Regions from separate parts of the Anoxybacillus sp. EFIL genome, predicted to be linked through region 4. Evidence: predicted binding sites of a transcription regulator. Region 4 holds the regulator's gene; each other region holds the start of a gene.
The links. The regulator Rex, encoded in region 4, represses fermentation and respiration genes when NADH is low (regulators of the CRP and FNR family bind a similar motif). The targets are predictions, from matches to a motif close to TTGTGAAATATTTCACAA.

Region 1 (6,052 bases), on a different contig from region 4:
ATGACGGATATGGCTACCCGATCGATCGAGCGATGGAACGAGCTATTGAGCAACAAATGAAGCATGAACATGCTTGTTATGTGTCATTGACACAAATCGGTGAAGCGATGAAACAAAAAGAAAAAGACGAATTGTACGTTCGTGCCTTACGACAATGGATTCCTTTTTCGTCATCGGAACAATGGAAAGTAGTCGTTTGTAGCTCGCCTTTACTGCGGGAAATCATTGAACATACACTTCAGTCGTTTGCCATTCAAGTTGTTTGGACAGATCATCAAGACGACGAACATATTCGCAAGCAAATTAAACGTGAGCACGCTCATTTTGGGATCGTATTTGATCGTTCAGGCGAACGTTTTCGAATTTTTGACGGACAAGGAACGGCATTGACGAATGAGGAAGTCATTTCATTGCACGTATTAGTATCGCTTTTATTTAGTGAAACGAAAAAAGTGGCTGTTCCCTCTTGGGCCCCATCGATGTTGCATACATTAGCGGAACGTTTATATGGGGACATTGTGTATGTGAAAGATGCGAGACGAGATTTTTTGTTTGCTCATCACCATGAACCATTTCATTTTTATTTTGATGGACTGTATGCGTGTGTACAACTGTTTCATTTGTTAGCTATTGAACGTTGTTCTCTCCGCACGGTTATTTCGTCCATCCCAACGATTCATTTATCATGCCGCGATGTTTATTGCCCATGGCATGAACGAGCAGCTGTCATGCGCAAATTGTTAGAAGAATGTTATGACAAACATGTTGATTTTACAGATGGCATAAAAGTGTATCATGAAGATGGGGCATGGACACTCATTTTACCAAAGGTAGATGAACCGACGTTAACGATTTATTCCCAAGCGACAAATGCTCAAAAAGCAAAAGAATATACGAAATACTATATAAAGAAAATTCGGCAATATCAAAACGTATAAAATTCATATGGAAATTGTTTAAGAAAAATGATATGATGGAAAGGTGTGATTATAATACTTTTGTTTGGAGGGAAAGAGCGATGCGTGTAAATATTACGTTAGCATGCACAGAATGCGGCGAACGCAACTATATTTCAACAAAAAATAAGCGCAATAACGCAGAGCGCCTTGAATTGAAAAAATATTGCCCACGAGACAAAAAAGCAACAGTTCATCGTGAAACGAAGTAAGCAGTAGGATTTTTTTCCTGCTGCTTATTTTTTTATGAAATAGGGGGAAGGATAATGGAGAAGAAACAATTACGACAACAAATGAAACAACGTCTCTTACATATGACAAAAGAAGAGCGGAAGAACAAAGAGAACGTCATTCACGACATATTATTTCAACAACATAGTTGGCAAAAGGCACACATGATCGGTATAACGATTTCAAGACAAATCGAAGTAGACACGATTTGTATTATTGAACGAGCTTGGCAAGAAGGGAAGAAAGTTGCGATTCCGAAATGCAATGTAACAACAAAACAAATGACGTTTCGAGAAATTGATTGTTTTCAACAAATAGAACGCACTTTTTTTGATTTATATGAACCGATTGTAGAAGAAACGAAAGAAGTACAAAAACATGAAATCGATTTGCTATTCGTTCCAGGCCTTGCTTTCGTTCGAGGCGGATATCGTCTTGGCTACGGTGGAGGATATTATGATCGTTATTTAGTCGATTTTCCTAATGACACCCTTTCACTTGCATATGATTGTCAAATCGTTTCTGCGTTGCCGATTGAAAAGCATGATATTTCTGTCAAAATGATCATTACGAATGAAGGAATAATCATTTGTGAAAGCGAATTATAAAACAGCATAAGCGTTTTCATATTATACAGGAGAAAAAATTAACAAAATGTTAATAATTCATGCCCCATAAACTTTGTGAAACAGTGTACAATGCAAGTGTGAAACAGATAAACAATGCACATATTGTAAAATGACATATACGAAAGGTGGAAAGAACATGTCAAATAAAGTAAATCGTGTTGTTTTAGTTGGGACAGGTTTTGTCGGTTCAAGTTATGCGTTTGCCCTTTTAAACCAAGGGGTGACAGAAGAACTCGTTCTTATTGACATTAATAAAGAAAAATCTGAAGGGGATGCGATGGACTTAAACCACGGTATGCCGTTCGCTCCATCGCCAACAAAAATTTGGTTCGGTAATTATGAAGACTGCAAAGATGCAGACATTGTTGTGTTAACAGCAGGGGCAAATCAAAAACCGGGAGAAACACGATTAGATTTAGTGGAGAAAAACACGAAAATTTTCAAAAACATTATTGATCAAGTCATGGCGAGTGGATTTAATGGGATTTTCCTCGTTGCAACAAATCCAGTTGACATTTTAACATATGCAACATGGAAGTTCTCTGGCTTACCGAAAGAGCGCGTCATCGGTTCAGGAACGATTTTAGATACAGCTCGTTTCCGTTATTTGCTAGGGGAATATTTCGATGTCGATACACGTAACGTACATGCTTATATTATTGGGGAACATGGTGATACAGAATTGCCGGTTTGGAGCCATGCGTTTATCGGCTGCCGTCCAATTGCTGATATGATGAAAGAAAAACCACAATATAAACAGGAAGATTTAGACAACATTTTTGTGAACGTGCGCGATGCTGCGTATCAAATTATTGAACGAAAAGGTGCAACATATTACGGTATTGCGATGGGACTTGTTCGTTTAACAAAAGCAATTTTACAAAACGAAAATAGCGTGCTTACTGTTTCAGCTTACTTAGAAGGACAATATGGTCAAAACGATATGTACATCGGCGTACCAGCGATCGTAAACCGTAACGGTATTCGTGAAGTCGTCGAATTGCAATTGAATGAAGAAGAAAAAGAAAAATTTACTCACTCTGCCAATGTGTTAAAAGATGTAATGAAACGCGTTGGGTTGCAATAGGTTGTCTCATGATGAGGCAACCTTTTTATAATTTTAATGAGAAAAGGGAACGGTAAGCATGAGGAGGGTGATCATATTGAATGGAAAAACATTGATTGTCACTTTAGTCGCTGGGCTTGTTCTTTATCGGTTTCGCTATCGATTGTTGAATGAAATATTGAAGCGGGAAGCAGTTCAAAAGCGAGTAGTTCAATGGGGAATGTCTATTCCGTTTATTCGCCAACGTCTTGTACCAACATTGTTTTTACAAAAGTACAAATAGTTGCGCTTTGTAAAAGAGTGTGGTAAAAGAAGGGTATGATAGCGAAGGGAGAGGGAAGGTTGAGCATTCGCTTTGATTTTGTATATTGGCAAATGACGTTTCAATTTTTGCAGGCGAACTATGAAATCGTGTATTTATCGCCCGATGAACGAGAAGTTTGGTTGCAGTCTACGCGTGAACGAAAAGCACCAATCGTTCGTCTCGTTCGTACGGACATCGATTGGAGCGTATCGTTAAAAAATGATATGCAGCGCGCCATGACTGCCGTTGATGAATGGCGGAGGCGGCAATTTCGCCGTCATCTTCAAGTCGTTAACATATATGTCATGATGTACCCTCCTGTTGACGATTGGGAACTGTACGTTCATCGCCCGTTAACGACTGAACGAGTACATATGAAAACATTTGTGATGCATATAAACAATATGTATGCCGTACTACGTGAACTAAACATGTTGTTTCATCAATCATTGAAAGTATATGTGCCTGATGATTCTCCGATGTTACAACACGAATTACAAGCATTTAAACAACACGTGTTGTCGTTTGCCGAGCGATTGTATGAAAATGAACGGCGCATATTTGAACGTGGAAAAGCGAGATTTACATACGTATTTATCGCCTTGCAAATTGTGATGTTTTTTGTTTTAGAATGGAACGGTGGAAGTACAAATACGTTGACACTTATTGAATACGGTGCGAAATTTAACCCGCTCATTTTACAAGGAGAGTGGTGGCGCTTTTTCACTCCGATCGTTTTGCATATTGGTTTTGTACATCTGCTTATGAATACGTTTGCACTATATTATTTAGGCCCGCTTGTTGAAAAATTGTACGGTTCGTTTCGCTTTTTAGCCATTTATCTTTTTGCTGGTTTTTCAGGCTCGCTCGCTAGCTTTTTATTTTCGCCGTCTGTATCTGCAGGAGCGTCTGGGGCGATTTTCGGATGCTTTGGGGCTTTATTATATTTTGGAAAATCACATCCACATTTGTTTTTTCGAACAATCGGCATGAACGTATTGACGGTCATTGGAATTAATTTAGCGTTTGGTCTCGTTGTTCCAAATATCGATAATGCCGGCCATATTGGTGGCTTAATCGGTGGATTTTTAGCTGCAAGCATTGTCCATCTCCCGAAAGAGCGCGCCCGTCTTGGACAATGGTTGGCTGCTTTGTTCACAGCGGTCGTTACGGCAATTTGTTTATATATTGGCTTTCAACGACCGCCAGCAGATCAAGCGCAACTCATTCTTGCATTGTCCAAACAGTATATTGATGAACGGGAATACGGTCAAGCCGAACAAATGTTGACAATCATCAATGAACGAGATGAGCAAGCATACAAAGCAGATTTTTTACGTGCGTATATTCGTATTCAACAAAAAGATTACGATGCTGCGAAACAGTATTTATATGCTGCCATTGAAAAAAACGACCGTTTTCATGAAGCATTTTATTATTTAGCGTTATTGTATGCAGAAGAAAAAAATTACGAAAAAGCAAAACAAGCAGTAGAACGTGCATTGCACATTCATCCAGACGATGAACAATATAAACAATTATTGTTTGAAATCGAGCAATTGCTTTAATATGATCAGTTCTCCATCTGCTGTTTCTGTCACGACAAACAGCTGGCTGTAATCTTTTTTAATTAAAATAAGCGGAACGGTGCTACCGATTGGGGATTCCATCGAACCGTTCTGTTTTTTTATGCCTAAAAAATAATTTTTGTATAGTCCTTCCCATAAGTTTCCGATCATCGTCTCTGTTTCATTTGTCGTTAAATCCATAAACGGCTGTTCATTATATTGAACAAGCTCAGTTAAGTACAAATGGTAATAATCGTTCTTTGATAAGATGGTTGCCATTTGGTTAGCAGCTTTGTTGACAATGGCTTGTGTTTGTTTATTTAATGTGCTAGCCCATTTTTTTTGTTCGTTTGTCGCTGGCTTGCGAAACGATTGAAGCGGGGCAAAGGATGAGTCTATCACATATAATGCATCTCCGCTCATTTTTTGACTACTTCGAATATCATTGCCGTTATGCAACTCTCCTTGATGGTATGAAATAGCTTGAAATAATCGACTTCCTTTTTGTTCGAGCTGTTTTTGTTGAATAAGTTTTTTTCCGTTTTCTTTCCATTTCGATTGGAGAGCAATAAGCCGCCCATTAGCAAATAACAAAGAAATATCTTGTCGTAAGTAAGCGGTTCGATCGAGCGATGAAGTGACGATCCAATCGATGATGTAGCGTGTTTCTTTCTTTTTTGGGTGCAACGATAATTTCGTTTGAGCCTGTGTAAAGCGAACAGTTGGATCGATCGGAAAAAACATAATCGTCTCACGAGCTGGTCGCTCAAGCGTTTGGATAATAACGACAAACACGAACAGCAATATAAAAAGTGATAATAGACGTTTCATCTCATTCCTCCGGTCAAGCTTACATTTATAAAAAATGTATGTGTGCATAAAAGGAAATATGTATGAATGAATGGCGATATGTCAAAGATGGATGGTAGTAAATGTAAGGTAGGTGATGGAAGTGAATCAAGTATCTTCACGTCTTTCAGAAAACGTTTCATATATGAAAGAAAAGCTTGGGATAGGGAAAAGTTTTGACGTCATTTATTTAGATGTGCATTATGCTGGAAAAGATATGGCATTATTTATGATTGACGGATTTGTCAAAGATGATATTCTCCATTACTTAATGAAATTGTTATCTGAATTACCGGATGGGGCGTTAGATGAGCAACCGTTAAATAAGTTATTAAGAACGCATCTTCCATATGTTGAATTGGATGAAACAGATAATTTCGAGCGAGTCATCGATGGCGTGCTTGCAGGACCGACAGCTTTGTTCGTAGATGGGATGGCAAAGGCAATTT
Region 2 (6,052 bases), on a different contig from region 4:
GTTGAGGCGCTTCTCGGTGAAAAAGCGCATGAATGGTCGGAGGAAGAAAAGCGAGCTCTTGGTGACCTTCGCGGTCAATATTATCGCGAGTTGATCGAGCAATTGTCGTCAAGTGACGTGTTGCCGGGAATGATAGATCTCCTTCGCGACATTCAGCGCGACGGTGTCTCGATGGCGCTCGCATCGTCAAGTTCAAATGCAAGTGTAGTTGTTGAGCGGCTTGGTGTGCGTTCATTTTTCGACGTCATCGTCGACGTAAAAACAATTACGCGCATGAAGCCCGATCCAGAAATCTTTTTAACGGCCGCTAAACATCTTTATGTCGATCCGCGCTTTTGTGTTGCCATTGAAGACGGTGAGGCAGGGATGAAGGCGATTAAGCAAACAAATATGTTTTCCGTCGGTATCGGGAATCATTTGGCATCTTTATCTCCAGACTGGCTCGTGCAACGGACGGAGCAATTGACATGGGATGAGTTAAAAAAGCGATTTATGCAAAAAGCTGGTCAATGACGACCAGCTTATTTTGCGCCTAATATTTCCCTTGCTTTTTCGACAAGTTCTTCTGATGGCGTCGGGATGCCTTCAAGTGGATATGTGAGTCCAAGCGCTTTCCATTTGTATACACCGAGTTGATGATACGGAAGAACTTCAATTTTTTCGACGTTGTGCAACGTACGAATGAAGTCAGCTAAGCGATGTAAATCTTCTTCATCGTCTGTGACGGTTGGAACGAGCACATGGCGAATCCAAACAGGTACGTCTCGTTCTGATAATAGACGTGCAAACGCTAAAATATGTTCATTCGTTTTTCCTGTTAGTTTACGATGTTTTTTTTCATCAATATGTTTTAAATCAAGCAAAATTAAATCTGTGTATTGAAGCAATTCATTTAATTTTTTTTGAAATGATGCTTCCGTCGTATAACATCCGCCAGACGAATCAATCGTTGTATGAATGCCAAGCTGTTTACAACGGCGAAATAGCTCAATTAAAAAATCGATTTGTAAAAGCGGTTCTCCGCCACTAACCGTTATTCCGCCGCCGGATGCTTGCATAAAAGGCAAGTACGTCTTTGCATCAGCAATAACTTCATCAACAGACATTTGTTTTCCTTTGCCAATCTCCCACGTATCTGCGTTGTGGCAATATTGGCAGCGCAATAAACAGCCTTGAGTAAAAATGACGTAACGAATACCGGGACCATCCACCGTTCCGCACGATTCGATTGAATGAATAAATCCGTTCATGTTGTTTCCTCCTAGGTAGAAAGCTCCCACGATGCGTGGGAGCTTCCATTACATTGTTTCATGGAACGTCCGATTAATGACGTCAATTTGTTGTTCGCGTGTTAATTTAATAAAGTTGACCGCATAACCTGATACGCGAATAGTCAATTGCGGATATTTTTCAGGATGTTCCATCGCGTCAAGCAACGTGTCGCGGTTAAAGACGTTGACGTTTAAATGATGACCGCGTTTTTGCGCATAGCCATCTAAAATCGCGACAAGGTTTTGAATGCGTGTCGCTTCATCTTTCCCGAGCGCTTTTGGTACGATCGAGAACGTGTTCGAAATGCCGTCTAATGCATATTCATACGGTAATTTTGCGACAGAGCTTAACGATGCAAGCGCTCCTTTTGTATCGCGACCGTGTAATGGATTCGCCCCAGGGGCGAACGGTTCACCAGCGCGACGACCATCTGGTGTATTTCCTGTCTTTTTACCGTATACGACGTTTGATGTGATCGTTAAGATGGATGTCGTATGTTTCGAATCGCGATACGTTTTATGTTTGCGCAATTTTGTCATAAAGCGTTCAACAATATCGACCGCAATCGCATCAACGCGATCATCGTTATTTCCGTATTTCGGGAAGTCGCCTTCAATTTCAAAGTCGACAGCTAAGCCGTTTTCATCGCGAATCGTTTTTACTTTCGCATATTTAATGGCACTTAATGAGTCAGCGACAACGGACAACCCAGCGATACCAGTTGCCATCGTGCGCAAAATGTGCGTATCGTGAAGCGCCATTTCGATTCGTTCATAACAATATTTATCATGCATGTAATGGATGACGTTTAATGTATTAATATACAATTCTGCTAGCCATTCCATGACGTTGTCAAATTTGCGCATCACTTCATCGTAGTCTAAGTATTCAGATGTGATTGGCGCAAACTCTGGGCCGATTTGCACTTTTAATTTTTCATCCACGCCGCCGTTAATTGCGTATAATAATGCTTTTGCAAGGTTTGCACGCGCGCCGAAAAATTGCATTTGTTTGCCGATGCGCATCGCGGATACGCAGCATGCGATGCCGTAGTCGTCGCCGAACTCAGGTCGCATTAAATCGTCATTTTCATATTGAATGGAGCTTGTTTGAATCGACATTTTCGCGCAATATTTCTTAAACGCTTCTGGCAACTGTGTTGACCAAAGCACCGTTAAGTTTGGTTCTGGCGCCGGGCCTAAGTTATCGAGTGTATGCAAGAAGCGGAATGAGTTTTTCGTCACAAGCGGACGACCGTCAATCGCGACACCGCCAATGGACTCTGTGACCCACGTTGGGTCGCCGCTAAATAGCTCATTGTATTCTGGCGTTCTTGCGAATTTGACGAGACGCAATTTCATAACGAAATGGTCAACAAGCTCTTGCGCTTCGCGTTCTGTTAATGTTCCTTCTTGCAAGTCGCGCTCGATATAAATATCTAAAAATGTAGAGACGCGACCTAAGCTCATGGCTGCACCGTTTTGTTCTTTAATCGCCGCAAGGTAAGCGAAATATAACCATTGGAACGCCTCATGTGCGTTGCGCGCCGGTTTAGAAATATCATATCCGTAGCTTGCAGCCATTTCTTTTAATTCTTGAAGAGCGCGAATTTGTTCCGCTAATTCTTCCCGAAGACGAATGATGTCTTCGCTCATTGTACGCGCACCTGTGTTGCGTAAATCTTTTTTCTTCTCTTCAATTAAGCGATCAACACCGTATAAGGCCACGCGACGATAGTCACCGATAATGCGACCGCGTCCATATGCGTCAGGAAGTCCTGTAATGATTCCTGCTTTGCGCGCCGCTTTCATTTCGTCCGTATATACGTCAAATACACCTTGGTTATGCGTTTTACGATATTGAGTGAAAATTTTCTTTACTTCATCGCTTACTTGGTAGCCGTACGCTTCGCATGCTTGCTCGGCCATGCGAATACCGCCAAATGGCATAAGCGCCCGTTTAAACGGTTCGTCTGTTTGGAAACCGACGACTTTTTCAAGTTCTTTATTCAAATAGCCAGGTCCATGCGACGTAATGGTTGATACGATTTCTGTATCCATGTTGAGAACGCCGCCTCTTTCGCGTTCTAGTTTGGAAAGTTCCATCACTTGTTCCCAAAGCTTTTTCGTCGCTTCCGTCGGACCTTGTAAAAACGATTCATCCCCTGTGTAAACGGTTACGTTATTTAAAATAAAATCACGAACGTCAATTTCTTTTTTCCATTTATCACCTTTAAACGTTCTCCAAGCGTCCATTAACGCTTCATGTACAGTAAGTAGCGCCATTATAATCTCCTCCCATTCATTCAGGATAATAAAAATATCCCCTATATAAAGAATACTACTTTTTGACAAGGTGAGGAGCATAAAGGATTGACGAATTTGTGAAAAGTTGATCAAAAACATTTTTTAAAATAAAGATTTTTCCAAAAATTATTTTTATAAAATTTGTTGCATAAAAACAAAAAAGCTGATAATATGTGAAACATGAGGGGCATAACATGTTTATACACAAACATTTATTATTTTACAACAAATAGTAAGGGGGATTAACAATGATAAAAAAAGGAATGATTGCAGCGCTTGTTTTTATGCTTATGTTTGCGCTTGTTGGATGTGGTAGTTCGACAGAAAAAACAGCGACAACAGAAAAGAAAATTACTGTCGTCACAGATGCGGCGTTTGCCCCATTTGAATACATGGATAAAGGGGAAATTGTCGGCTTTGATGTCGATTTATTAAAAGCTGTCATGAAAGAAGCTGGACTAGAATATGAATTAAAAAACATCGGCTGGGATCCATTGTTTGCGGCTATTCAAGGGAAAACAGCGGATATGGCCGTTTCAGGAATTACAATTAACGATGATCGGAAAAAAACATATGACTTTTCTATTCCTTACTTTGAATCAACACATATGATTCTTGTTAAAGAAGGAAGTTCGATTAAAAGCGCGAAAGATTTACAAGGAAAAGTTGTCGGTGTCCAAAATGGTACAACTGGACAAGAAGCGGTTGAGAAGATTTTAGGAAAAGAGAATAAAAATATTAAAAAGTTTGAGAATACGGTCGTTGCGATTATGGACTTATTAAACGGCGGTGTGGAAGCCGTTGTCACAGATAATGCCGTGGCGAACGAATACGTAAAAAATAATCCAGATGCTAAAATTGTAGCATTTGAGGATCCAGAACATTTTGAATCTGAATTTTACGGCTTTATGTTCCCGAAAGGAAGCGATTTAAAACAAAAAGTAGACGAAGCGTTGAAAAAAGTCATCGAAAATGGCACGTACACAGAAATTTATAAAAAATGGTTTGGTACAGAACCGAATATGGAATCATTACAACAACAGCAATAACGTTGATGTAAAAATTGCGTAACTGCTAAGGTTACGCAATTTTTACAAAGGGAAAGGTGATTGATGATGGATTTTCGTTTCAATATCATTGTTGAATATGCACCGTTTTTTTTGAAAGGGGTGCTCTGGACGATCGGCTTATCGTTAGTCGGTATCTTTTTCGGGACGATTCTCGGTTTAGCCATTGGGCTCGGAAAAATGGTTCAAAACCGCCTCATTCGTCTTCCTTTTGATTGGTACGTCCATTTTTTCCGTGGCACGCCATTGTTCGTACAAATTTTACTTATTCATTTTGGCGTGATGCCGATTTTTACCGCTCAACCGAACCCGCTCGTGTCTGGCGCCATTTCTTTATCTTTAAACGCAGCTGCGTATATTGCGGAAATTTTCCGTGCTGGCATCCAGTCCATTGATCGCGGTCAAATGGAAGCGGCTCGTTCGCTTGGAATGACGCACGTACAAGCGATGCGTTACATCATTTTGCCACAAGCCATTAAACGAATGATTCCGCCGCTTGGCAATGAATTTATCGTTCTCATTAAAGATTCTTCTCTTGCAGCAATTATTGCAGCGCCTGAACTCATGTATTGGGGACGAGCGATGCAAGGTCAATATTATCGCGTTTGGGAACCGTACTTAACTGTTGCGCTCATTTACTTAGTGCTTACCCTCTCGTTAAGCAAGTTGCTACATCGGTTAGAAAGAAGGTATGACGCATGATTCAAGTGACAAATTTAAAAAAATCGTTCGGATCGCTACAAGTGTTAAAAGGAATTGATGTGCACATTCATGAAAAAGAAGTGGTTGTCGTTATCGGCCCTTCTGGTTCAGGAAAGTCGACATTTTTACGTTGTTTAAACTTGCTTGAAGATTTTGATGAGGGGGATATCGTCGTTGACGGATTTCATTTAAAAGATCCGAAAACGGATTTAAATAAAGTGCGTGAAGAAGTTGGCATGGTGTTTCAACGATTTAATTTATTTCCGCATATGACGGTGCTTAATAATATTACACTCGCCCCGATGAAAGTGCGCAAATGGTCGAAAGAAAAAGCGACAGAAAAAGCGATGCAACTGCTTGCGAAAGTCGGCTTACAAGATAAGGCACACGTATATCCGGATTCATTATCTGGTGGACAGGCACAGCGTGTTGCTATTGCTCGTGCGCTTGCGATGGAGCCAAAAGTGATGTTATTTGATGAGCCAACATCTGCGCTCGATCCAGAAATGGTAGGGGAAGTGCTTGCCGTCATGAAACAACTAGCAAAAGAAGGAATGACGATGGTCGTCGTGACGCATGAAATGGGATTTGCGCGTGAAGTCGGGGATCGTGTTCTCTTTATGGACGGTGGAGTGATCGTGGAGGAAGGAACGCCACAACAAATTTTTGATGCACCACAACATGAGCGAACGAAGTCATTTTTAT
Region 3 (6,052 bases), on a different contig from region 4:
TCGCTGCAGGTCGAAACTGGGGATTGCGCTCAACAGCATCAAAAATTTGCTGAATCCCTTCTTTCGCAAGCTCCTCCCCAATGACAACAAGGTTTGTATGAGAATAATATGGAATGCGTGATATTTGTTTTGACGCCTTCCGACTTGCCTCCACTAACGTATCGCCAGTTGATGTATATAAGGCAACGGGAAGTCCTGCGCTCCCTCCTCCTCTTTGAGTCGCCCCTGCTACGTTTCCAGGATTGACAATTTGGAATGTCGACATATATTTTCCATCCCTTTTATCTATACCAACTGCGATAATGAATGCTAAGTCTGTCAGCTCTCTTTTGCTCCAACAACCGTAAATAATACACATAAATAACAGGACAAAGATGAGAAAAAGATATCGTTTAATTTGAATCCCCTTCTTTCTCTGCTCGTTGAGGCGGCTTTGGACGTTGCCCATCCTTTTGACGAACCGTGTCTGTATTCATGATTAAGTGAGGTCTCTCTTTTAAACCCCATAACGGAAAACGTATAAATGTATCACCTATATTTTCTAAAATAAGGGGGGCAAGTGGTGCCATGTATGGCACTCCAAATGAACGAAGACTACATAAATGAATAGTCATTAAAATTACGCCAATCAAAATGCCATAAAAACCAAATAGAGCAGCTAATACCATTAGGGCAAAACGAATTAAACGTGCGGAAATAGCAATTGCAAACGACGGCGTCGCAAAGCTAGCAATTGCTGTGATGGACACAACGATAACCATAGCGGACGAAACAAAACCTGCTTCTACAGCAGCTTGTCCGATGACGAGCGCCCCAACAATCGATACAGCCTGTCCAACAGCCCTTGGCAAGCGCACTCCAGCTTCACGCAAAATTTCAAACGTCACCTCCATGAGTAATGCTTCAATAAAAGCTGGAAAAGGAACCGCTTCACGTTGTGCAGCAATTGCAATGACAAGGGAAGTAGGAATCATTTCTTGATGAAATGTCGTCAGTGCAATATACACAGACGGTGCAACAAGGGAAATAAAAAAAACGAGCATACGTAAAAAACGCAACGCTGTCGCAATATCAAAGCGTGCATAATAATCTTCTACAGCTTGGAAAAATTGTATAAATACGGTTGGGACAATAAGGACAAATGGTGTCCCTTCTACAAAAATAGCGATTCTTCCTTCCAACAAATTGGCCGCAACACTATCTGGTCTTTCCGTATGATAAACAGTTGGAAACGTTGTAAATGATTCATCTTCAATCAGTTGTTCAATATATCCAGATTCAAGAACGCCATCTATACAAATGCGTCGCAATCGACTACGCACTTCTTCAACAATTTTGTCATTTGCAATTCCTTTAATATACATGATACGGACATTTGTTTGTGTCACTTCACCTAGTGTAATGGCTTCTACCCACACATGTGGATTTTGAATTCGTCGTCGAACCATAGCAACATTTGTTGCTAACGATTCTGTAAAACCCTCACGTGGCCCTCGAATAGATAGTTGTGTACTCGGCTCTGTAATCGCACGATACTCACCACCTTTTACTGATACACCAATTGCCTCTAGCATCCCATCAATAAATAAAATGACTTCCCCAGACATAAGCGAGGAAAATATGTCGTGCCATTGCTGAATGCGCCGTGCTGTATTAGTTGTAGCTATTTTTTGTTCAATATAGTCTAGACCGCAACTACTTGAAGGAAGTGATAATTGTACACTTATTTCAAGCAATAATTGCTGAACGATATGTTCATCAACCATTCCGCTTACAAAACAAAGTGCAGCAGGAAAATTATCATCCTTTCCAAGTAAAAAACGGCGGATGATGATATCTGCACTATTTCCAGTAATATCTCGAACTTTTTCTATGTTTGTATGTAAATCTTGATCAATCGTTCCGTATATGCCGTTTGGTGCTAATCCCCCATATGCATGCGTATCCTTTTCTTTCTTACCCTTCGATCGTGTCCACATCTTTCCTCCTCCATCCATTGTCTCCTTGATGGTTAGAATAAGCATATAATGCATATATTATGCAAAAGGAATAAACGTAAAAAATGGTCAGATGCTAAATAAAAAGTGCAGCCATGGGGATGAAGTGATGAAAACTATCGTGGTTTGTATCGCTATTTCTATGTTGTTAGGCGGTATAGCGATTAGCATGAATTTATTGCTAGGAATGAGCATTCATCAAGCTTGGTTTGACATTTTCAATCCTTTTCAAGTAATGGAACCAATTGAAGTAGCCGTTTTGTTCTCACTTATCAGTTTATGGATATTTAACACATGCCTTCACCTGTTTCGAAAAACGAAGCAACATAAAAAACCCGAACAGCGTCCGCATTAAGCGAACACCGTTCGGGTTTTTTCTTTTCTCATCCCTAAAGGAACGTATATACAAAACGGTTCACTTTCCATATAATCACCTGTGACTGCATAGGCGCGAGCGCGGGATCCGCCACAAACGTAGCGAAACTCACAAATGCCGCATTTTCCTTTATATAAGTCTGGTTGGCGCAACTGTTTCATCACTTCCGATTCACGATAAATATACGATAACGGTTGCTCGCGTACGTTGCCGCATACGATTGGAAGCAAGCCGCTTGGCATGACATCTCCTGTATGTGAAACGAAAACGAAACCGTTGCCGTCATTGACGCCTTTTGGCGCCCGTTTTAAGCCGTCAATCATTGAAGCATGATCGGTCGTAATCGCATGCTCATAACGAATATCCCCTGCTTCAATTCGTTTTTCGCGCATTTTTTGTTGAATGACAACACGACGATAATGTTGTGCTGCTGTCGTTTTTATATCATACGGTGCCGTTTTACTTAACTCATACAACCAACGGAACACTTGTTCATGTTCCTCCGGGCTAATGCAATCGCCCATTTGTCCACGGCCGGTCGGAACGAGTAAAAAAATATACCACATTACTGCCTTTAACTCTGCAACTAATTTCGCCATTTGTTCTAAATGATCGTAGTTATAGCGCGAAATGACTGTATTAATTTGTAATGGCATATGTAGCTCATTTAAATAACGAATGTTTTCGATCGTTAAATCAAACGAACCCGGTGTACCGCGAAATCGGTCGTGAATGTCAGCGGTCGGTCCGTCTAAACTAAATGCCCAGCGCGACAGTCCAATCTCTTTTGCCTTTTTCATTTTTTCTTTCGTCACATTTGGTGTCGCACTCGGTGTAATCGAAACGCGCATCCCTTTTTTCATCGCATACGATGCAAGATCAAACAAATCTTCGCGCATCATACAGTCGCCACCTGTAAACACAAGCATCGGATTGTTCATCTCATATATGTCGTCGATAAGATGAAGCCCTTCTTCGTGCGTTAACTCACACGGATCTGGGACAGGTTGGGCATCGGCACGACAATGTACACATTTTAACTGGCAAGCTCTTGTCACTTCCCAAATGACGATAAACGGATTTTCGTTATAATCTACCGCACTCGCATGTTCATGCATATGTCATCACCAGCTTTTCGTGTTATTTTTCACATTCATTATAGACTTATTTTTTCATCATGCGTTCGTGCGTTTTTGACGACTTTTTAAACAAAAAAATCTCCACAAAAATCGTGGAGATTACGCAAAATAAACAATATAAATAACTGCCGCGAGCACGATGCGATAAATGGCAAATGGCACAAGGCGAACGCGGTTAATTAAACGCAAGAAAAAGCGAATGGCTAACAATGCAAAAACAAAAGCACTAATAAAACCGACAATGAAAAATGGTAAAGCATCCATCGTAATGTACTGCCAGTTTTTTAACAACGAAATGGCGCTTGCTCCAGCCATAATTGGCACAGCCATAATAAATGTAAAATCAGCGGCAGCGCGATGACTCATTCCGACAAGTACGCCACCTGAAATGGTCGACCCCGAACGAGAAAACCCTGGCCAAAGGGATAAGCATTGGACGAGACCGACAATGAAAGCTTGCTTATACGTTATATCATCTACTGTTTGCGCTACTTTCGTTCGTTTTCCGAAACGGTCTGCTGCGATCATCAACAACGCTCCAAGCATGAGCCCAATGAGCACCGTTTCCGTCGAAAACAAATGTTCATCAATATAGTCTTCAAATAAAACACCCAACACACCAGCAGGTAAAAGACCGATAAAAATGTGCATAAGTGTCAACCGCGGTCCTTTTCTCACTTCGCTTTTTCGTAAATAAAGCAATTCGAAAAATTTATCTTTAAACACTACAACAGCAGCTAAAACGGAACCGAGCTGAATGACGACTTTAAACGTATTTGCCCCATACTTTCCTAAAAAGTCGCTTGACTTTAGCCACATATCATCAACGATAATCATATGACCTGTCGATGAAACAGGCGCAAACTCTGTCACCCCTTCGACTAGCCCTAAAATAAGCGCTTTCATTAACTCGATTATATGCATGTATGTTCATCCTTTCTAAAACGGTAAAATATGTATAATCCCTTCCATTTGCCTACTCTATTGTACTACAAACCTTCCGTTTCTACTACATGTACATAAAAATCATATCATTTTTTAAAATAATTATATAACAGTTGTTGATTTTTTATTTCTGTTATAATACAATATAACTAACAAAAGCAACGTGTGAAAGGAGTTTTGTTTATGGATATGTACACAAAAGCTTACCAAAGATACGTTGAAAAATGTAATGAATTCGGAATCGAGGCGATTGACTTAATCGAATTTATTCGCAACTTAACAACTGAACAAGTGAAACATATGTTGCAACATTAAAGATTGGAGTGAAACGATGAACGGAAATGCGGATGTGAACGTATAGATCCCCCATTTTATTCTGTAAACAGAATAAAATGGGGGGTTTTTATAATTTTTAAATAAAAATATCATTTTTACTTTACTATTAAATATTAATTTAGTATAATTCTAATGTAATCATTATTATCAACCTCAACAAGTGAACAGCATCATATTTCATTTATACGTAGGAAAGGAGAATAAAAGAATGGAAAACAAATGCCCGTTCCATGGAAGTGTGACGAGTCATGCTTCAAACAAAACAACAAACAAAGACTGGTGGCCGAATCAACTAAACTTAAGCATTCTTCATCAACACGACAGAAAAACGAATCCCCATGACGAAACGTTCGATTATGCAGAGGAATTTCAAACACTCGACTATTGGGCGTTAAAAGAAGATTTGCGTAAACTCATGACGACAAGCCAAGATTGGTGGCCTGCCGACTACGGACATTACGGCCCACTGTTTATCCGCATGGCTTGGCATTCTGCAGGGACGTATCGCATTGGCGACGGACGAGGCGGTGCTTCAACGGGTACGCAACGGTTCGCCCCATTAAACAGTTGGCCAGACAATGCGAACTTAGATAAAGCACGTCGCCTGTTGTGGCCGATTAAACAAAAATACGGCAATAAAATTTCGTGGGCAGATTTAATTGTGTTAGCCGGCAACGTGGCGATTGAGTCAATGGGTGGAAAAACGATCGGTTTTGGCGCTGGTCGCGAGGACGTATGGCATCCAGAAGAAGACATTTATTGGGGAGCGGAAAAAGAATGGCTCGCCTCAGAACGCTATACAGGCGATCGCGAATTAGAAAATCCGCTTGCCGCTGTTCAAATGGGGCTGATTTATGTCAACCCAGAAGGTCCTGATGGCAACCCAGATCCGCTTGCGGCGGCACGTGACATTCGCGAGACGTTTAAACGGATGGGAATGAACGACGAAGAAACAGTGGCGCTCATCGCAGGCGGACATACGTTTGGGAAGGCGCATGGGGCTGGTGCTGCGTCGCATGTCGGCCCTGAGCCAGAAGCAGCTCCGATTGAAGCGCAAGGGTTAGGATGGCTTAGCTCGTACGGAAAAGGAAACGGTCGCGATACGATTACAAGCGGTCTGGAAGGCGCTTGGACGCCAACACCTACGCAGTGGGATAACAGCTATTTACAATTGCTTTTTGAATACGAATGGCAGTTGACGAAAAGTCCAGCTGGTGCGTATCAATGGGAAGCGGTGAATATAAAAGAAGAACATTTAG
Region 4 (6,052 bases):
AATACAGTCGCTGTTGTTGTACCGTCACCGGCAACATCGTTTGTTTTGCTTGCTACTTCCGCAACAAGCTTCGCACCCATATTTTCAAACGGATCTTCTAATTCGATTTCTTTTGCGATTGTTACACCGTCATTTGTAATTAATGGAGAACCAAATTTTTTCTCTAATACAACGTTACGACCTTTTGGACCTAATGTTACTTTTACTGCATCAGCTAATTTATCTACACCGCGTAACATCGCACGACGAGCTTCTTCGCTGAATTTAATTTCTTTTGCCATACATCTTACCCCCTTGATGATAATTTTTGTTAAGTATTTTTGTATGCTTTATATGTTATCAGGCGAACGATTAACCAATCACAGCTAAAATGTCGCTTTCACGTAAGATTAAGTATTCTTTTCCATCATATTTTACTTCTGTACCCGCATATTTTGAGAAGATGATGCGGTCACCAACGCTTACTTCTGGAGCTACGCGCTCACCATTGTCAAGAACGCGACCTGAACCAACTGCAACAACTTTTCCTTCTTGTGGTTTTTCTTTCGCTGTGTCTGGTAAAACAATTCCGCTCGCTGTTTTTTCTTCAGTTTGAATTAATTCAATGACAATACGATCACCTAGTGGCTTCAACACGGCAAACGACCTCCTTAATTAGATTTTCGTTCCGTTATTAGCACTCATCATCATTGAGTGCTAACACACTTATTATATTAATGAACTTTTTTCAATTTTGCAAGTAGGAAGTTAAAAATTTTTCACTAAATCTTTCCCTTTTTCATTATGTCTTTCCTTTCGAAATTCATACAAAAAATATGGTAAAATGAAAAAGTACTCATTTTGTCAAAAGGGGTTGAACACGTGAAAAAGCAATATTGGTATGTCATTATTACATACATCGCCATGCAGTTATCTAGTTTAATTGGCGTTCCTTTGCTTGCACATAGCGGATTTGTTGACGCATCAAATAAAGAAGTCGCCCTATCCATTGCCTCAGGTTATTGGGCTGTCATTAGCTTCTCGATCGCTTTTCTTTTCGTTCTTTATTTCATGAGAGAAGATATGAAATATTCGTACGATCGCCATCAAGCATCTATCGGAACGTCAATTTTTTGGGGAATTGGCGGGTTCTTTCTTGCCCTTTTCTCTCAAGGCATCGCAGCAAATATTGAGATGCACGTATTTGGCGTCGAGATGGGGTCCGAAAATACGAGACGCATTGTTGAGATGGTGAAGCTAACACCAGCGCTTATGCTCGTCACTTCGATCGTCGGACCGATTTTAGAAGAAATCATTTTTCGAAAAATTATTTTTGGAACGCTGTATCAAAAATATAACTTTTTCTTATCAGCAACTGTCAGTTCCCTTTTATTTGCTGTCGTTCATTTAGAGTTTGAACATTTGCTTCTTTATGCAACGATGGGATTTGTATTTGCTTTCTTATATGTGAAAACAAAGCGTATTCTCGTTCCTATTGCAGCACATGTACTGATGAATACATTTGTCGTTGCTATTCAAACGTTATTTGCTGAAGAAATTGAAAAGATAATGAAAGAAGCAGAACAAATGCAATTCGTGATTTGGAGGCTGTTTTCATGAAGTCTGAGCCGTTGTTTTACTTTTTGATGGGCATTTTATTCACTTATTTTGCTGTTGATAGTGCTGACGATGGCATTTGGGACGTCACAACGATGCTATTTATTCTTATTGCTACATTAGATTTTGGCACCGCTATTCGTTCTTTATTGAAAAAAACCTCCCGCTCGTAAATGGGAGGTTTACTCATTTCCGTAATGTTTTAAAAAGTAAACAAGTGACTGCAATTCGACCGCTAAATCAATATGATGAACACGAATGTGTTCAGGTACATGCAGACGAGCAGGCGTGAAGTTTAAAATCCCTTTAATGCCTTTTTGGACAAGCCGATCGGTAATCGGTTGGGCAACTTGGGCTGGAACGGTTAAAATGGCTACCGTAATCCCACCTAGTTTTTCTTCCAATTCATCTAAATGATAAACAGGCACTCCTCCGACTTCCGTTCCTACTTTATCTGGATCTACATCGAATGCCATCACAATTTTCGTATTATTGTTTTTGCTAAAATTGTAATTTAAAAATGCCGTACCTAAATTACCGACACCGAACAACGCTACTTCTGTCGTTTCATCTTGATCCAACGTTTTTCTGAAAAACGACAGCAAATAATTTACATTATAACCGTATCCTTTTTTTCCAAGCGCACCAAAGTATGAAAAATCACGGCGAATCGTTGCTGAATCGACTTTTACGGCTTCACTTAACTCCGCTGAAGATACACGCTGCTTTCCTGATGCATGCAAGTTTTTCAAAAAACGATAATACAACGGTAGTCGCTTTGCGGTCGCCTGCGGAATTTTTGGTTGTTCATTATTCACGAGTCAATCCCCCACATTTCCTTTCACAAATAGTTAGCGCTTTCATTTTTCTCTCCTATACGTCTGAAAAGTTCTCCCCACTTTTAAACTATACACTATTTTTTTCATTCTGTCTTTCCTTTGTACCCTTTATTATTATTTTTGTCAAATTTGTTATTCGTACACTAGTGTTGCCGAACATCAAGAAAGTACGTTACACTATCAAAAGAAGATTGAGGTGAAAAATGATGATCATTTTACAAGTAAATCAACTATCCAAATCATATGGGGCGGAACAAGTTTTATCAGACATTAAGCTTGAAATACAAGAAAAAGACCGTATCGCGTTAGTTGGAAGAAATGGTGCAGGAAAATCGACATTATTAAAAATCATTGCCGGCCAATTGTCATATGACACAGGGGAAGTGATTAAACCGAAACACGTAACAATTGGCTACTTAGATCAATATACTGGTTTGCACGCCCATCGCTCCATTTGGGAAGAAATGCTCGATGTGTTTGCCCCGCTTCAACAAATGGAAAAACAATTGCGTGACCTAGAACAACAAATGAGCTTGCACGGTGCCGACTATGAGCGCTTACTTGAGCATTACGACCGTTTACAAATGGAATTTAAAGAAAAAGGTGGCTATCAATATGAAGCCGATATTCGTTCTGTGCTTCATGGCCTCCGCTTTTCTCAGTATGACTACACAACAAAAGTATCCACGTTAAGCGGTGGACAGCGAACGCGGCTAGCGCTCGGCAAACTGCTTCTAGCTAAACCAGATTTGTTGATTTTAGACGAACCAACAAATCATTTAGATATGGAAACATTGCAATGGCTTGAACAATATTTAAAAAATTATGATGGGGCCATTCTTATCGTCTCACACGATCGCTATTTTCTTGACCAAATCGTGACACAAGTGTATGAATTATCACGCACAAAAATAAAAAAATACGTTGGAAACTATACAAGTTATTTACAACAACGGGCGGAACAATTTGAACAACAATTGAAACTGTACGAAAAACAACAAGAAGAAATTTCAAAATTAAAAGATTTTATTCAACGAAATATTGCCCGTGCATCGACAACAAAGCGAGCTCAAAGCAGAAGAAAACAACTAGAAAAAATGAATATCATTGAAAAGCCGCTCGGTGATGAAAAATCGGCATCGTTTCGCTTCGAAATTGAACGCCCAAGCGGAAATGACGTATTAACAGCTACCAATTTAGCCATTGGTTATGATCAAATCATCGCAACAAACCTCTCATTTCGTGTCACTCGCGGTGATAGCATCGCACTTATTGGGCCAAATGGAATTGGAAAATCGACTCTTTTAAAAACGATCATTAAGCAACTCCCTGTAAAACATGGGGAACTACGCTACGGAACAAATGTACAAATTGGGTATTACGATCAAGAACAAGCTCAATTAACATCGAACAAACGTGTCATCGATGAACTATGGGATGAAGATCGATTAAAGACGGAAAAAGAAATTCGTACGATTCTCGGAAACTTTTTATTTTCTGGTGACGATGTATTGAAGCCAGTGCAAACATTAAGTGGCGGTGAAAAAGCCCGGCTCGCTCTCGCCAAACTAATGATGAAAAAAGCCAACGTATTAGTGTTAGACGAACCGACAAACCATTTAGATTTAGACAGCAAAGAAGTGCTAGAACAAGCGCTTATTGAATACCCAGGAACAATTATCTTCGTTTCTCACGACCGTTATTTTATTAACAAAATCGCAACAAAAATATACGAGTTATCCACAGACGGTCTCATTGAATATTTAGGGGACTACGATTATTACGTGGCGAAAAAAGCAGAGCTACTCGAACTTGGACAAATCGCTCAAGAGACGACAACGGACGAATCATCGTCACTAAAACGCTCATATGAAGAAGAAAAAGAACGAAAAAAATTAGAGAGACAACGAAAACGAAAAATAGAGCAGCTAGAAATAGAAATGGAACAACTCGAGCAACAAATTGCAACGTATGAACAACAATTATATGATCCTTCCTGCTACAACGACTATGAAAAAGCCCGAGATACACAAGCGAAAATTGAACAACTGAAACAAAAATTCGATGAATTATTCGAACAATGGGAACTTTTACAACAATAATGATGAGCTAGCTCCATTTGTGGACTAGCTCATCTTTTTACACAAACATATCCACAGAAAAAACATCTAAATATAAGTTATTCACGCACTTTTCCACATTATCCACAATACAATTAAAAAATTTGTCTATTTCTTTGTGGTTAACTCGTTATGATAAAATAACATATAGTACACGTTTTCCACATTATCCACACGTATGTGGATAACATAATCCACAAAATGTGACTAAGTTTTTCTTCACATAACGTCAAGTTGTTTCGCACGTATATAGTTATAAAAAAGGAGTGCCCCTTCACTTTCGGGACACCCTCCTGTTATAACAGTAAACTTGGGTTCGCATTTAACGCCATAGTAGCGCGCTTTCCTTGTTGAAATAATACTGTTCCAGCTGCCGCAATCATCGCCGCGTTATCTGTACAAAGGGACAATGGCGGAATGACAAGTTCCACCTCTGGTAGTTGCTCAACTTGTTTTTGCAATTGTGTGCGCAATCCTTCATTTGCTGCGACCCCACCAGCTAGCAATATTTGCTTCACGTCGTAATGCGCAGCCGCTTGTATTGTTTTTCCTACTAATACTTCGACAACACTTGTCTGAAAACTTGCTGCCATATCTTCGGGCAAAATCGTTTCTCCACGCTGTTTTGCATTGTGCAACGTATTAATGACGGCTGATTTTAATCCACTAAAACTAAAGTCATACGAACCTTCTTCCAACCATGCACGAGGCAAATCAATAGTCGGTTTTCCTTGTTTCGCCAAACGATCAATGTGAGGCCCTCCCGGATAAGGTAGCTGTAACGCGCGTGCAACTTTGTCATACGCTTCCCCAGCCGCATCGTCTCGCGTCTCACCAATGACTTCAAACACTCCATGCTCTTTCATATAAATGAGCTCCGTATGCCCTCCTGACACAACAAGAGCTAATAGCGGAAATTTCATGTCTTGTACAAGTTGATTCGCATAAATATGTCCTGCAATATGATGCACGCCAACAAGAGGAATGCGATGCGCAAAAGCTAATGCTTTCGCAGCGTTCACGCCAATCAATAGCGCTCCAACTAATCCCGGACCTTCTGTTACCGCAATCGCATCAATTTCGCTAACATCCATATTTGCTTGCTTCATCGTTTCTTCTAACACAAGCGTGATTTGCTCAACATGGTGACGCGATGCAATTTCAGGAACGACCCCACCAAATCGTTGATGACTTTCCATTTGTGAGGCAACAACGTTAGCTACAATTTCACGTCCATTTTTCACAATGGCAGCCGCTGTTTCATCACAGCTTGTCTCAATTCCAAGCACAAATATATCTTTTTCACTCATAATTTCACCCACATTACTAATGCATCTTCTTGGTTATCTGAATAATATCGCTTACGAATACCGCCATTTAAAAAGCCAAGCTTTCGATACAATGATTGTGCAACGGTATTCGACACCCGCACTTCCAATGTCATCGTTTGAGCCCCTTCTTCTCTCGCTAACGCCATCGCCTGTTTCATTAGCGCTT

Region 1: a site for Rex is predicted at 1,869-1,886, ahead of ES017_RS05555 (L-lactate dehydrogenase). Genes of this name have one in related genera too.
Region 2: a site for Rex is predicted at 3,654-3,671, ahead of pflB (formate C-acetyltransferase). Genes of this name have one in related genera too.
Region 3: a site for Rex is predicted at 3,509-3,526, ahead of ES017_RS08010 (TIGR04053 family radical SAM/SPASM domain-containing protein). Genes of this name have one in related genera too.

What each region holds. Positions count from the first base shown of each region.
Region 1 covers NZ_SDLH01000002.1:483,890-489,941, forward strand. The annotation lists gene ES017_RS05540 (sugar phosphate nucleotidyltransferase) at 1-938, shown strand, start outside; gene rpmG (50S ribosomal protein L33) at 1,019-1,168, shown strand; gene ES017_RS05550 (5-formyltetrahydrofolate cyclo-ligase) at 1,223-1,795, shown strand; gene ES017_RS05555 (L-lactate dehydrogenase) at 1,953-2,903, shown strand; gene ES017_RS05560 (hypothetical protein) at 2,980-3,165, shown strand; gene ES017_RS05565 (rhomboid family protein) at 3,201-4,754, shown strand; gene ES017_RS05570 (hypothetical protein) at 4,725-5,585, opposite strand; gene ES017_RS05575 (spore germination protein) at 5,701-6,052, shown strand, end outside.
Region 2 covers NZ_SDLH01000006.1:53,319-59,370, forward strand. The annotation lists gene pgmB (beta-phosphoglucomutase) at 1-513, shown strand, start outside; gene pflA (pyruvate formate-lyase-activating protein) at 522-1,250, opposite strand; gene pflB (formate C-acetyltransferase) at 1,299-3,527, opposite strand; gene ES017_RS10300 (basic amino acid ABC transporter substrate-binding protein) at 3,827-4,627, shown strand; gene ES017_RS10305 (amino acid ABC transporter permease) at 4,694-5,347, shown strand; gene ES017_RS10310 (amino acid ABC transporter ATP-binding protein) at 5,344-6,052, shown strand, end outside.
Region 3 covers NZ_SDLH01000004.1:63,423-69,474, forward strand. The annotation lists gene ES017_RS07995 (Ger(x)C family spore germination protein) at 1-448, opposite strand, end outside; gene ES017_RS08000 (spore germination protein) at 393-2,033, opposite strand; gene ES017_RS08005 (YczF family membrane protein) at 2,107-2,352, shown strand; gene ES017_RS08010 (TIGR04053 family radical SAM/SPASM domain-containing protein) at 2,349-3,491, opposite strand; gene ES017_RS08015 (undecaprenyl-diphosphate phosphatase) at 3,612-4,436, opposite strand; gene ES017_RS16120 (hypothetical protein) at 4,641-4,772, shown strand; gene katG (catalase/peroxidase HPI) at 5,002-6,052, shown strand, end outside.
Region 4 covers NZ_SDLH01000014.1:20,022-26,073, forward strand. The annotation lists gene groL (chaperonin GroEL) at 1-281, opposite strand, end outside; gene groES (co-chaperone GroES) at 352-636, opposite strand; gene ES017_RS14640 (CPBP family intramembrane glutamic endopeptidase) at 862-1,599, shown strand; gene ES017_RS14645 (YdiK family protein) at 1,596-1,769, shown strand; gene ES017_RS14650 (redox-sensing transcriptional repressor Rex) at 1,779-2,414, opposite strand; gene ES017_RS14655 (ABC-F family ATP-binding cassette domain-containing protein) at 2,642-4,537, shown strand; gene tsaD (tRNA (adenosine(37)-N6)-threonylcarbamoyltransferase complex transferase subunit TsaD) at 4,852-5,865, opposite strand; gene rimI (ribosomal protein S18-alanine N-acetyltransferase) at 5,862-6,052, opposite strand, start outside.